Regions from separate parts of the Mycobacterium sp. NGS24 genome, predicted to be linked through region 2. Evidence: predicted binding sites of a transcription regulator. Region 2 holds the regulator's gene; the other holds the start of a gene.
The links. Region 2 encodes LexA, which represses DNA repair genes until DNA is damaged. Its sites were predicted from a motif close to CGAACANNTGTTCG; they were not measured.
Positions count from the first base shown of each region.

Region 1: cofD (2-phospho-L-lactate transferase) is a predicted target of LexA. The motif match lies at 2,461-2,474, and genes of this name have one in related genera.

Region 1 covers NZ_JCALDW010000003.1:404,987-411,018, reverse strand. The annotation lists gene AC5Y6Y_RS07420 (phosphomannomutase/phosphoglucomutase) at 1-818, opposite strand, end outside; gene AC5Y6Y_RS07415 (DUF3499 domain-containing protein) at 920-1,393, opposite strand; gene AC5Y6Y_RS07410 (metallopeptidase family protein) at 1,576-1,995, shown strand; gene AC5Y6Y_RS07405 (WhiB family transcriptional regulator) at 2,011-2,367, opposite strand; gene cofD (2-phospho-L-lactate transferase) at 2,718-3,704, shown strand; gene AC5Y6Y_RS07395 (coenzyme F420-0:L-glutamate ligase) at 3,701-5,068, shown strand; gene AC5Y6Y_RS07390 (NUDIX hydrolase) at 5,065-5,628, shown strand; gene manB (mannose-1-phosphate guanylyltransferase) at 5,610-6,032, opposite strand, start outside.
Region 2 covers NZ_JCALDW010000010.1:92,511-98,542, forward strand. The annotation lists gene AC5Y6Y_RS15080 (proteasome assembly chaperone family protein) at 1-32, shown strand, start outside; gene AC5Y6Y_RS15085 (alpha/beta fold hydrolase) at 72-1,097, shown strand; gene AC5Y6Y_RS15090 (peroxynitrite isomerase) at 1,125-1,610, opposite strand; gene nrdR (transcriptional regulator NrdR) at 1,621-2,082, opposite strand; gene AC5Y6Y_RS15100 (LysM peptidoglycan-binding domain-containing protein) at 2,201-2,707, opposite strand; gene lexA (transcriptional repressor LexA) at 3,001-3,717, shown strand; gene AC5Y6Y_RS15110 (LGFP repeat-containing protein) at 3,727-6,032, opposite strand, start outside.

The sequences.
Region 1 (6,032 bases), on a different contig from region 2:
GCGACCAGGCTGGTGACCGTCGAGGGCGAGACCGGCCGGCCACGCTCGTCGACCACGAAGCAACGGTCGGCGTCGCCGTCGAACGCCAGGCCGATGTCGGCGTTGGTTTCGCGCACGAAGTGCTGCAGGTCCACCAGGTTCGCCGGGTCCAGCGGGTTGGCCTCGTGGTTGGGGAAGGTGCCGTCGAGCTCAAAGTACAAGGGCAACAACGTGATCGAGTCGATGGCACCGAGCACCGCCGGGGCGGTATGGCCGGCCATGCCGTTGCCGGCGTCCACGGCCACCCGCAGCGGGCGCAGGTCGGCGGTGTTCACCAACGAGCGCAGGAACACGCCGTAGTCGGCCAGCACATCCTGGTCGGTCACCGATCCGGCCGGGCCGTCGTAGCCGGCCGCCGCGCCGGCGATCAGGTCCTCGCTGATGACGGTCAGACCGGTGTCCTTACCGACCGGTTTGGCACCCGCGCGGCACAGCTTGATGCCGTTGTAGGCCGCCGGGTTGTGGCTGGCGGTGAACATGGCACCGGGGCAGTCCAGCAGACCCGAGCCGAAGTACAACTGATCGGTGGAGGCCAGACCGATGCGCACCACGTCCAGGCCCTGACCGGTGACGCCGTCGGCGAACGCCGCCGCCAGCGACGGGGAGCTGTCGCGCATGTCGTGACCGATCACCACCCGGCCGGCGCCCTCGCTGCGCATCAACCGGGCGAAGGCGGCACCGACGTCGGCGACGAAGGGCTCGCTGATTTCCGCACCGACCAGCCCACGGACGTCGTAGGCCTTGATCACACGGTGGACAGCCGCGGCGGGCCAAGACATGTGGGGTGCTCCTGACGACGTGAACTCTTCGCCGTCAGCCTATCGGCCCGCCGACACTGCGGACCGGAACGGTCCGGTTGGCGATCGACGGTTCGGCGCGCTCAGTCGGCAGGATCGGGCAGGACCCGCAGGTGTCCGCGCCGGCGTCCGGACCGATGTTCGGGTGGCGCCAGCACACCGGTGGCGTGAGCTCCCGCCGAATGCACCGGATCCCCTACCCCAGCGGCGCGTGGGATGTCGTCGTACCCGTCGTATCCGTCGACCCGCGCGGTGAAGCCGTTCACGACCGCACTCGCACGCACCCCGCCCTCGCGCACCGCATCGGCCAGCGCCACCAGGTCGTCCTCGTCGGGATTGGTCGGCTCGGCGTTGAGCGGTCCGGCGTGGCGCACCAGCTCCCAGCCACGCGGGGCGGTGATGCGGCCGGCATGACCGACACACAGATCCCAGGAGTGGGGTTCCCGCGCGGTAGCGAGTGGTCCGACCACCGCCGTGGAGTCCGAGTAAACGAACGTCAGCGTTGCCACTGCATAGTGCGGACACCCGGGCCGGCAGCAGCGACGGGGTACGTTCACGAGCGAAAGGCTATCGTGCGCAAACGCCGCTCAAGCGCCGGACACGCGCATCGGTTCTAGCCACGATGTACAACCGTTACCATCGGCGCGTGAGCGATTCCCGCGGCTCCGGCCGCAGCGGTCGGCCTGCGGGCAGGTGGGCCGGGACGTTCGGGCACCGATCCCGGCGCAGGGGCCGCGATCTGCGCGGCCCGTTGCTGCCGCCCACCGTGCCGGGCTGGCGCAGCCGCGCCGAGCGGTTCGACATGGCGGTGCTGGAGGCCTACGAACCCATTGAGCGACGGGTCGGTGAGCGGGTAGCCGAACTCGACGTCGCCGTCGACGAGATCCCCCGCATCGCGGCCAAGGATCCCGACAGCGTGCAGTGGCCACCTGAGGTGATCGCGGACGGACCGATCGCCCTGGCCCGTCTGATACCCGCCGGGGTCGACGTGCGCGGCAACGCGACGCGGGCGCGAATTGTATTGTTCCGCAAGCCGATTGAGCGACGGGCGAAAGACACCGTCGAACTCGGTGACCTGCTGCACGAGATCCTGGTGGCCCAGGTGGCGATCTACCTGGACGTGGAGCCGTCGGTCATCGACCCGACGATCGACGACTGAACTTTGTGCGGCGGACTAGATGACGCCGCGCTTGAGGCGGCGACGTTCGCGCTCGGACAGTCCACCCCAGATGCCGAACCGCTCGTCGTGGGCCAGCGCGTAGTCGAGGCACTCATGACGGACCTCGCACCCCAGGCAGATCTTCTTCGCCTCGCGGGTGGAGCCACCCTTCTCCGGGAAGAAGGCCTCGGGGTCGGTCTGGGCGCACAGCGCTTTGTCCTGCCATTGGTCGGCGGGGACTTCCGGCAGTGGCTCGGGCTCGAATGCGGCGGGCGCATCCGGAACCACGCTGAGATGAGGACGGACGGGTGCTTTCGGTGTCGGCAGAGACGTCACGACCGAGCCGGACGTGGTGTGCGGTGTGCCCCCCATTACGCCCCGAAGGTATTCATAGGACATGACTCCGCCTCCTCACTGATAGAGAGTGAATGGTTTACCACTGTTCTGATGTACAGATACCCAATTCGAACAAGTGATCGAATCTCGGTCTGCGACACCGGAACCGGCCGGCCAACCGGGAAATGACACTGATGTGATTAGACACGTGCCGGTGACCCTGGTCAAGCACTTCGGCGCATTTCCATACCATCTCGTAACCGAATTTCGGCGTTTCTGTTGTTTCGGCACTCGGGCGTGTCGAACACAGTATTATCACAAGTCCCTTGTGCCACAGTGGTTACCGATAACAACCCGTCCGCGCGCGACGGGTACTGTCCTGCGGTGTGAAGGTCACCGTGTTGGTCGGCGGCGTCGGCGGCGCCCGCTTCCTGCTCGGCGCACAACACTTCCTCGGCCTGGGACAGTTTGCTCGGTCGGACCAAACCGGTCATGAACTGACCGCCGTCGTCAACATCGGCGACGACGCGTGGATCCACGGCGTACGCATCTGCCCGGACTTGGACACCTGCATGTACACCCTGGGCGGCGGGGTGGACCCGGAGCGCGGCTGGGGCCATCGGGACGAAACCTGGCATGCCAAAGAGGAACTGGCGCGCTACGGGGTGCAACCCGATTGGTTCGGGCTCGGCGATCGCGATCTGGCCACCCACCTGATTCGAACTCAGATGCTCAACGCCGGTTACCCGCTGTCGCAGATCACCGCCGCACTGTGCGATCGTTGGCAGCCGGGCGCGCGGTTGCTGCCGGCCAGCGACGACCGCTGTGAAACGCATGTGGTGATCACCGATCCGTCCGACGGTTCGCGCAAAGCGATCCACTTCCAGGAGTGGTGGGTTCGCTACCGCGCCCAAGTCCCCACCCACAGTTTCGCCTTCGTCGGAGCCGAAAAGGCTAGCGCCACAACAGAAGCGGTGGCGGCCATCGCCGAAGCCGACGTAATCATGCTGGCACCGTCCAATCCGGTGGTGAGCGTCGGGGCCATCCTGGCGGTACCCGGCATCCGCGCCGCCCTGCGCACCGCGACCGCCCCGGTGGTCGGGTACTCACCGATCATCGGTGGAAAACCGTTGCGCGGCATGGCCGATGCCTGTCTATCGGTGATCGGCGTGGACTCCACCGCTGAGGCCGTCGGGCGGCATTACGGTGCGCGCGGCACCACCGGGATACTGGACTGCTGGCTGATCCACGAGGGTGATCGCGCCGAAATCGACGCTGTGGCGGTGCGATCCATCCCGCTTCTGATGAGCGACCCGGCGACCACGGCTGAGATGGTGCGCGCCGGGCTGGAACTGGCTGGCGTGACAGTATGACCGGGCAGCCCACGCTGCCGCCGACGGGCGAACACGGCACCGCCGGGAGGATCGAGATCCTGCCCGCTCCCGGGCTTCCCGAGTTCCGTCCCGGTGACGACCTGGGCGCCGCGCTGGCCGCCGCCATGCCATGGCTGCGCGACGGTGACGTGGTGGTGGTCACCAGCAAGGTGGTGTCCAAATGTGAAGGCCGCCTGGTGCCGGCTCCCCCGGATCCTGAGCAGCGAGATACCCTGCGCCGTAAGCTGATTGACGGCGAGGCGGTCCGGGTGCTGGCCCGCAAGGGACGCACCCTGATCACCGAGAACCGGCTGGGCCTGATCCAGGCCGCGGCCGGGGTGGACGGATCCAACGTCGGGACATCGGAATTGGCGCTGCTGCCGGTGGACCCGGACGGCAGTGCCGCCGCGCTGCGGGCGCGGCTGGGTGAACTGCTCGGGGTCACCGTCGCCGTTGTGATCACCGACACCATGGGCCGGGCCTGGCGTAACGGCCAGATCGACGCTGCGGTGGGAAGTGCGGGAATAGCTGTGCTGCACAACTATTCGGGCGCCGTCGATCAGCACGGCAATGATCTGGTGGTCACCGAGATCGCCGTCGCCGACGAGATCGCGGCGGCAGCCGACCTGGTGAAGGGCAAGCTGACCGCGATGCCGGTGGCGGTGATCCGGGGGCTCGAACCCGCCGACAACGGCACGACCGCGCGGCACCTGGTGCGCGCAGGCACCGAAGACCTGTTCTGGCTCGGCACCGCCGAGGCCCTCGACCTGGGTCACCGCCAGGCCCAGCTGATGCGCCGCTCGGTGCGGCAGTTCAGCAGCGAACCGGTGCCGGCGGAGCTGGTCGAAGCCGCGGTCGCCGAGGCGCTGACCGCCCCGGCGCCGCACCACACCCGGCCGGTGCGGTTCGTGTGGCTGCAGACCCAGGCCACCCGAAATCGGCTGCTGGACCGGATGAAAGACAAGTGGCGGACCGATCTGAGCGGTGACGGCAAGCCCGCCGATGCGGTGGAGCGCCGCGTCTCGCGCGGCCAGATTCTCTATGACGCGCCCGAAGTCGTCATACCCTTTCTGGTGCCCGACGGCGCGCACAGCTACCCGGACGCCGCCCGCACCGAGGCCGAGCACACCATGTTCACCGTCGCCGTCGGCGCCGCCGTCCAGGGTCTGCTGGTTGCGCTGGCGGTCCGCGGCCTGGGCAGCTGCTGGATCGGGTCGACGATCTTCGCCGCCGACCTGGTGTGCGAAGAGCTTGGCCTGCACCGTGATTGGGAGCCGCTGGGGGCCATCGCAATCGGCTACCCCGCCGAGGCGATCGAACCGCGCGAGCCGGCGCCGGTCGCGGATCTGTTGATCCACCGATGAGCTTGCGGGATTCGGTGATCGACCTGCTCGCCGGGTGGCAGGCGCCCGAACCCGCCCAGGACGCGCTGCGCCAGGCCGTGCTCGGGTTCGTGCTGGCCCGCCCGGACGCGTGCCTGCGGGAGTGCGAGCCCGGGCACATCACCGCCTCGACCCTGGTGCTCGACGACAGCGGCGAGCGGGTGCTGCTCACCCTGCATCCCCGGCTGCGCCGCTGGGTGCAACTCGGCGGACACTGCGAGCAGGATGTCGATGCCGACATCCAGGCCGCCGCGCTGCGCGAGGCCGTCGAGGAGTCCGGCATCCCCGACCTGGCGCTGGACCCGGAACTCGTTGCCGTGCACGTCCACGCGCTGACCTGCTCGCTGGGCAAGCCGACCCGGCATCTGGACCTGCAGTTCGTGGCGCGTGCGCCGAGCGGTGCCCGGATCGCCATCAGCGACGAGTCCGACGACCTGCGCTGGTGGCCGGCGGACGCGCTGCCCGAAGGCACCGATCACGCGTTGGCGTACCTGGTGGATCGGGCCCGCCGCCCGGAGGAAGCTCAGACGTCCGACGAGTAGCGGATCCCACCGTCGGGAATCGAGACCCCTGGCCACACCCGCGCCCCGCGCAGCAGTTCGCAGCGCGCACCGATGTCGCAGCCGTCGCCGATCACGCCGTCGCGGATCAGCGCCCGCGGCCCGATGCGGGCACCGAACCCGATGATCGAGCGCTCGATCACACTGCCCGCCTCGACCTTGACCCCGTCGAAGATCACCGCGCCGTCCAGCCGCACCCCCGCGCCGATCTCGGCGCCCCGGCCCACGACGGTGCCGCCGATCAGCAGCGCGCCCGGCGCCACCGCCGCGCCGTCGTGCACCAACGACTCGCCGCGCTGCCCGTGCAGGGCCGGCGACGGCGCGATGCCGCGCACCAGATCGGCCGAGCCGCGCACGAAGTCCTCCGGGGTGCCCATGTCGCGCCA
Region 2 (6,032 bases):
AGAAGAAGCACGACGACGACGATTCGAGTTAGTCCCGAACGCCTTAACGGCCCGACGACGAGGTTGGCGACATGACCGAGCGAAAACGCAATCTTCGCCCGGTGCGGGAAGTGACCACCCCGTCGCTGCAGTTCCGCACCATCCACGGCTACAAGCGGGCGTTCCGGATCGCCGGATCCGGCCCGGCGATCCTGCTGATCCACGGCATCGGCGACAACTCCACGACGTGGACCGGTATCCACGCCAAACTGGCCCAGCGGTTCACCGTCATCGCCCCAGATCTGTTGGGCCACGGCAAATCTGACAAACCGCGCGCCGACTACTCAGCCGCGGCGTACGCCAACGGCATGCGCGACCTGCTCAGCGTGCTGGACATCGAGCGGGTCACCATCATCGGCCACTCGCTGGGCGGTGGGGTGGCCATGCAGTTCGCCTACCAGTTCCCCCATCTGGTCGAGCGCCTGATCCTGGTGGGCGCCGGGGGCGTCACCAAGGACGTCAACATCGCGTTGCGGTTCGCGTCGCTGCCGATGGGCGCCGAGGCGCTGGCGCTGCTGCGCCTGCCGCTGGTGCTGCCGGCGGTGCAGTTGCTGGGCCGGTTGGCGGGTCTGGCGCTCGGGTCGACGGCTATCGGCCAGGATCTGCCGAACATGCTGCGGATATTGGACGATCTCCCGGAGCCGACCGCTTCGGCGGCGTTCACCCGCACCCTGCGGGCGGTCGTCGACTGGCGCGGCCAGATCGTCACCATGCTGGACCGATGTTATTTGACCCAGGCGATTCCGGTGCAGATCATCTGGGGCCGCAAGGACTCGGTCATCCCGGTCCAGCACGCGTACATGGCGCACGCCGCAATGCCGGGGTCCCAACTCGAAATCTTCGAGAACGCCGCGCACTTTCCGTTTCACGACGACCCGGCCCGCTTCCTCGACCTCGTCCAGCGCTTCATCGACACCACCGCGCCCCCCGACTACGACCAGGCCGCGCTGCGCGAGTTGCTTCGCACCGGCGGCGGCGAGGGAACCGTGAGCGGTCCGACTGACACCCGGGTGGCCGTGCTCAACGCGATGGGTGCCGACGAGCGCAGCGCCACCTGAGTTCGCGTCCGCGAGCCGGCGCGGCTGTCACAGCTGTCGGCGCAGCGTGGCGGACAGATGGTGTTGCAGGGGTTGCCCGACCGCACCCATCTGCAGCGAGTACGACAGCTCGTCCCCCGCGATCCGCAACGACCGCCCCAGGGCGCTGACCTCTTTGGCCGTCGGCGTCAGTCCGATACTGGTTGTCGCCACATCGATTTCGATGACGTCACCGGTCACCGAGTAGGTGCCGACCGCTATTTCGGTGATGCCGCTGGGATGGGCCAGCACCAGCTCCACGTGACCGGGCTGCGGTACCCGAAGATAGCCCGTCTCGGCATGCAACGGCTTGCCGTCGGCGGGGGCCTTGGTCTTCTGTCCATAGCTCAGGAAGGGCTTGCCGACGTGGGCGAAGACAACCTCTTCGAGGTATTCGAAAGGCTGGATCGTCGGATACTCCCCCGCGCCCCGGCCCACCCAGGTACCTAACAACGGCGCCAGCGCATGCAGATCAGGATGTAGTTCGGCGCCCATCGGGGTGCGGTCAGCCGGACGTCGAAACGTTGCGGTGCGCGCGCAGCGCCTCGATCTCGCGCTCGAAATCGTCGGCCGACGAGAAGGACCGGTAGACGGAGGCGAACCGCAGGTAGGCCACCTCGTCGAGGTCGCGCAGCGGTCCCAGAATGGCCAGGCCGACCTCGTTGCTGGGGACCTCGGGGCCGGCGGCACGCACCGCGTCCTCCACCTGCTGGGCAAGTAAATTCAGCGCATCGTCGTCAACCTGGCGCCCCTGACAGGCCCGGCGGACGCCACTGATCACCTTCTCGCGACTGAAGGGCTCGGTGACGCCGCTGCGCTTGACCACGGCCAACACCGCGGTCTCCACCGTCGTGAACCGGCGTCCGCATTCCGGGCACGAGCGACGACGGCGAATCGCCTGGCCCTCATCGGTTTCTCGCGAGTCGATCACCCGCGAATCGGGATGCCGGCAGAACGGGCAGTGCAAGAGCCGCTCCTTTGCCGTACCGACTGGTATCCGGGTAGAAGAACACCCCGACAGTACCTGCGTGCTCCGTAGCGGGCCAACGCTGACCCGGGCAACCACCGATCGGGCGGGTGCTCGCTCAGCCGATCGGGGCGATCAGGGTCTGACCCGCCGAGACCGCACTGGAATCCAGTGCGTTCAGGTCGCGAATCCGTTCCACGACGTCGCGCACCGGCGCGCCGGGCGCCACCCGGGCAGCGAGGTCTTGCAACGACTCCCCCGGTTCCACCCGCACGACCGCCAGGGCGGCGGGCACCTGCGGCGCCGACTCGGCCGCGCCGTCGTTGACCATGCTGCCGAAGTTCGCCATCAGCCCCAGCCACACGGTGATGACGCCCGCAAGCAGGGCCAGTCCGATCGTGGTGGCCACGCTCACCGGGCGTCTGCGATGTGCGACCGTCGAGCGCGTGACGCCGGTGCCGTAGTAGCGAACGGGCGCCACACCCGGGCGTGCGGGCCCCGGTCTGCTGGATCCACCCTGGCCGGCGCGGTACGAGGGATATTGGCGCACCGGCCGCCCAACAGGCCTGTTCAGGTGGCCCTGCGTGTTCCCGCTGCGGTGCGGACCCGCGTAGATGAGTGTCATGCCGTTCCCTCCGGTCGACTACTTATCGCTCGTGTGTTCGACCATAGTCGCTCACGTGTTCGAAACCCGAACATTTGAGCGACGCGTGTCGCACGAGCAAAACGGTAGACCTCACCACCGACAAGGATTTGTCGGTGCAACCAGCTGGGTGACTATCAGATACCCCGACCACGCGGAAGTTACACACTTGTGATTCACTTTATTTCCGCAGATTTCGGCTGTGGTCTGGGCGATGACACGCCCGGTCGAACACATGTTTGAATTTTGAGCCTGGTGCGGTTACATTCAGATCCATGAGCGACAGCAACGACACCGCGGCCGGTTTCGGCCCGGGTAGTGCGAAAGCGACACAAGGCCGGCCACCTGCGGCCGATGTAACGCTGACCGAGCGGCAGCGCACCATCCTCGAGGTCATCCGTACCTCGGTGACAACGCGGGGCTATCCGCCGAGTATCCGCGAGATCGGCGACGCGGTGGGCCTGACGTCCACCTCGTCGGTCGCCCACCAGTTACGCACCCTGGAGCGCAAAGGCTATCTGCGGCGCGACCCGAATCGCCCGCGCGCCGTCGACGTGCGCGGTGCCGACGATGCGGCAGTGCCCCGTACCGATGTCATCGGCTCGGACGCCCTGCCGGAACCCACTTTCGTCCCGGTCTTGGGGCGCATTGCCGCCGGCGGCCCGATCCTGGCTGAGGAAGCCGTCGAAGACGTGTTCCCGTTGCCCCGCGAGCTGGTGGGCGAAGGGACGCTGTTCCTGCTCAAGGTGGTGGGTGAGTCGATGGTCGAGGCCGCCATCTGCGACGGCGACTGGGTCGTCGTCCGCCAGCAGAATGTCGCTGACAACGGCGACATCGTCGCGGCGATGATCGACGGCGAGGCCACTGTGAAGACGTTCAAGCGAGCGGGCGGTCAAGTGTGGCTGATGCCGCACAACCCCGCGTTCGATCCGATTCCCGGCAACGATGCGATCGTGCTCGGCAAGGTCGTCACCGTGATTCGCAAGGTGTAGCGCGCATCCTCAATCGGCTCTGACGAAACCGTTGGCGCGCGCGGCGTCTTCGTTGGCGAACCAGATCTCGGCCAGGGTGTCGTGGTACAGCGCGCTGGTGGGCGTGTAGTACAGCCCGAACCGGGCACTGGCCTTGATGGGATAGCCGTCCGGCGCCCGGTACGGGTCGTCGTCGAGCGGCAGATGGATGGTCGGGCGCACCGCGGCGCTGCCTGCTGGCGCGGCGGTCGGCGCTTGGACCTGCGGGGCGGCCCCGAACGGCGTGTCAGGTTCCACGGCATACCCGGCCGGGTCCGCTGCGGCATGTCGACCCTTTCGCAGCTCGGGAACCGCGACGGCATCCGGCGGTGAGGCGAGATCGGGTGACTCGTCGTCCGCATTGCGCCCCGGCTCGGTCACCGGGTAAAACGCGTCCGCATAATCCTCGCTGGACGGCCGGGCCGGCTCCGTTTCCGGGTACTCCACGAACTCCGGGGGTTCCGGGCTCTCCTGAACGTCCAGGGGTTCGGGCACTTCCTCGAACTCCGGCACGTCCGGGACCGGCAGGTACGGCGCATTCGTCTGCGGCACCGACACCTCCGGCGCGAAATCGTCCGGCGCGACTGTCTCCGGCACGACCGGCTCCTCCTCGGCGAGTTCACCAAGAGCGCCGCGCGACACGACGGGGATGGGCGTGGTGCCCACCGCGTCGGGGTCTTCCTCCTCGAACTCCGCCGACCCGTCCGGATCGAAATGCTCTTCGGCAACGTGGCCGTATTCGTCGTCGTCAACACCCTGCTCGGAGCCGGCCTGCGGGACGGCCCCCGCTCTGGACCAGCTGACCCGGCCGGCGGTGGGGTCTGCGTCCGCCTCTGCCTCGACATGCTGGTCGACGGGCGGGAAACGCTCGGAACCGTAATCGATTTCCTCATGCGGCCAGCGGTCATCGGCACCGGGGTCGTATTCCACACCGAGGTCCCGGTCGCGGTCGTACACCGGCGCATCCGGTACTGCGGCGCGGCGCCGACGCAAACCCGACACCACCAACACCGTCATCAGCACCAGCAGCAGCAAAGGAATGGCCGCGATCAGCCACCACCAGTGGAAGGTGAACTTCTTGCCCGCGGGCGCCGACGCCGAATTACTTGGGGTGTTCTGCCCCGACACCTGCAGGCCGGACAGCAGCGGCGCGAGGTTGGCCGGGTCGGTAGTGAACGTGTTCTTGGCGCGGTTCCACGAGATCTTGCCGCCGGTGAACTTCTGCGACACCACGTCGCCGTCCACCGTCTGGTCAGCGACCGGGGCGCCGAGCTTGCCGGTGGCCCCCTTGAGCTTGTCCCAGGCGGCTTTCATGGCTCCGCGCACGACGAAAGCGCCGTGTTCGGGCGTCCAGAAGATCACCGGCTTGTCAGCTGCGGAGAACACAGCGACACGGCTGGCGGGCGTGATGCCGCCGTCGGCCTCGTTGGCGACCGGAAAGCCCAGGTCGCTGCTCACCGGACCACCGACTGCTTCGTACTTCTGCAGGATCGGCCCCTCGACCGCGTTGGCGCCGGTGGCCGGGCTGAAGAAGATCTTGCCGCCGTCGAACTCCTGGGCGATGCCGTCCCCGCCGATCGGCGACTGACTACCCTTCTTGGCGCCCAGCGGTCCGGCAGCGCCACCTGCGGCGCGCCACGCCATGTTGATGGCGGCAGTGGGGTCGATCGCCACCTGCAGACCCTTGAGCTGTTCGGCCAGGTTCGCCGGATTGGTGGTGAACTCCTTGGTCTTGCGGTTCCAGGACACCTCACCGCCGGTGAACTTCTGCGAGGTCACCTCGCCCTCGTAGGTCTCATCGCTGATCGGGGCGCCCAGCACGCCGCCGGAGCTGCCCAGCTTGTCCCACGCCGCGTTCAGGGCGCCGCGCACCACGAACGCACCGTGGTCGGGCGTCCAGAAGATCACCGGGTTGTCGCTGGCGGCGAAGGTACTGACCCGGCTGTCCGGTCCGGCGAGGCCGGGCACTTCATTGATGGTGGGAAAACCCAGGTCACTACCCGCGGGACCACCCAGCGATTCGTATTTCTCCAGGATCGGGCCGAACATGAACTTCGCGCCGGAGGCAGGCGTGAAGTACATCTTGCCGCCGTCGAAGTCCAGCCCGAAGCCGTCCCCGATCGGATAGACGTCGCCCTTGCGGGCGCCCAGCGTCGAGGTGTCGCCACCGGCTTTCTCCCACGCGGCCATCATGGCCGCCTCGGCGTCGCCGATCGGGGACGCCGCAGCGGTCGGCGCCAGCAGCGTCACAGCCAGCGCGGTAGCCGCCAAGCCGAGCAGCGCCCGACCGACCAGCT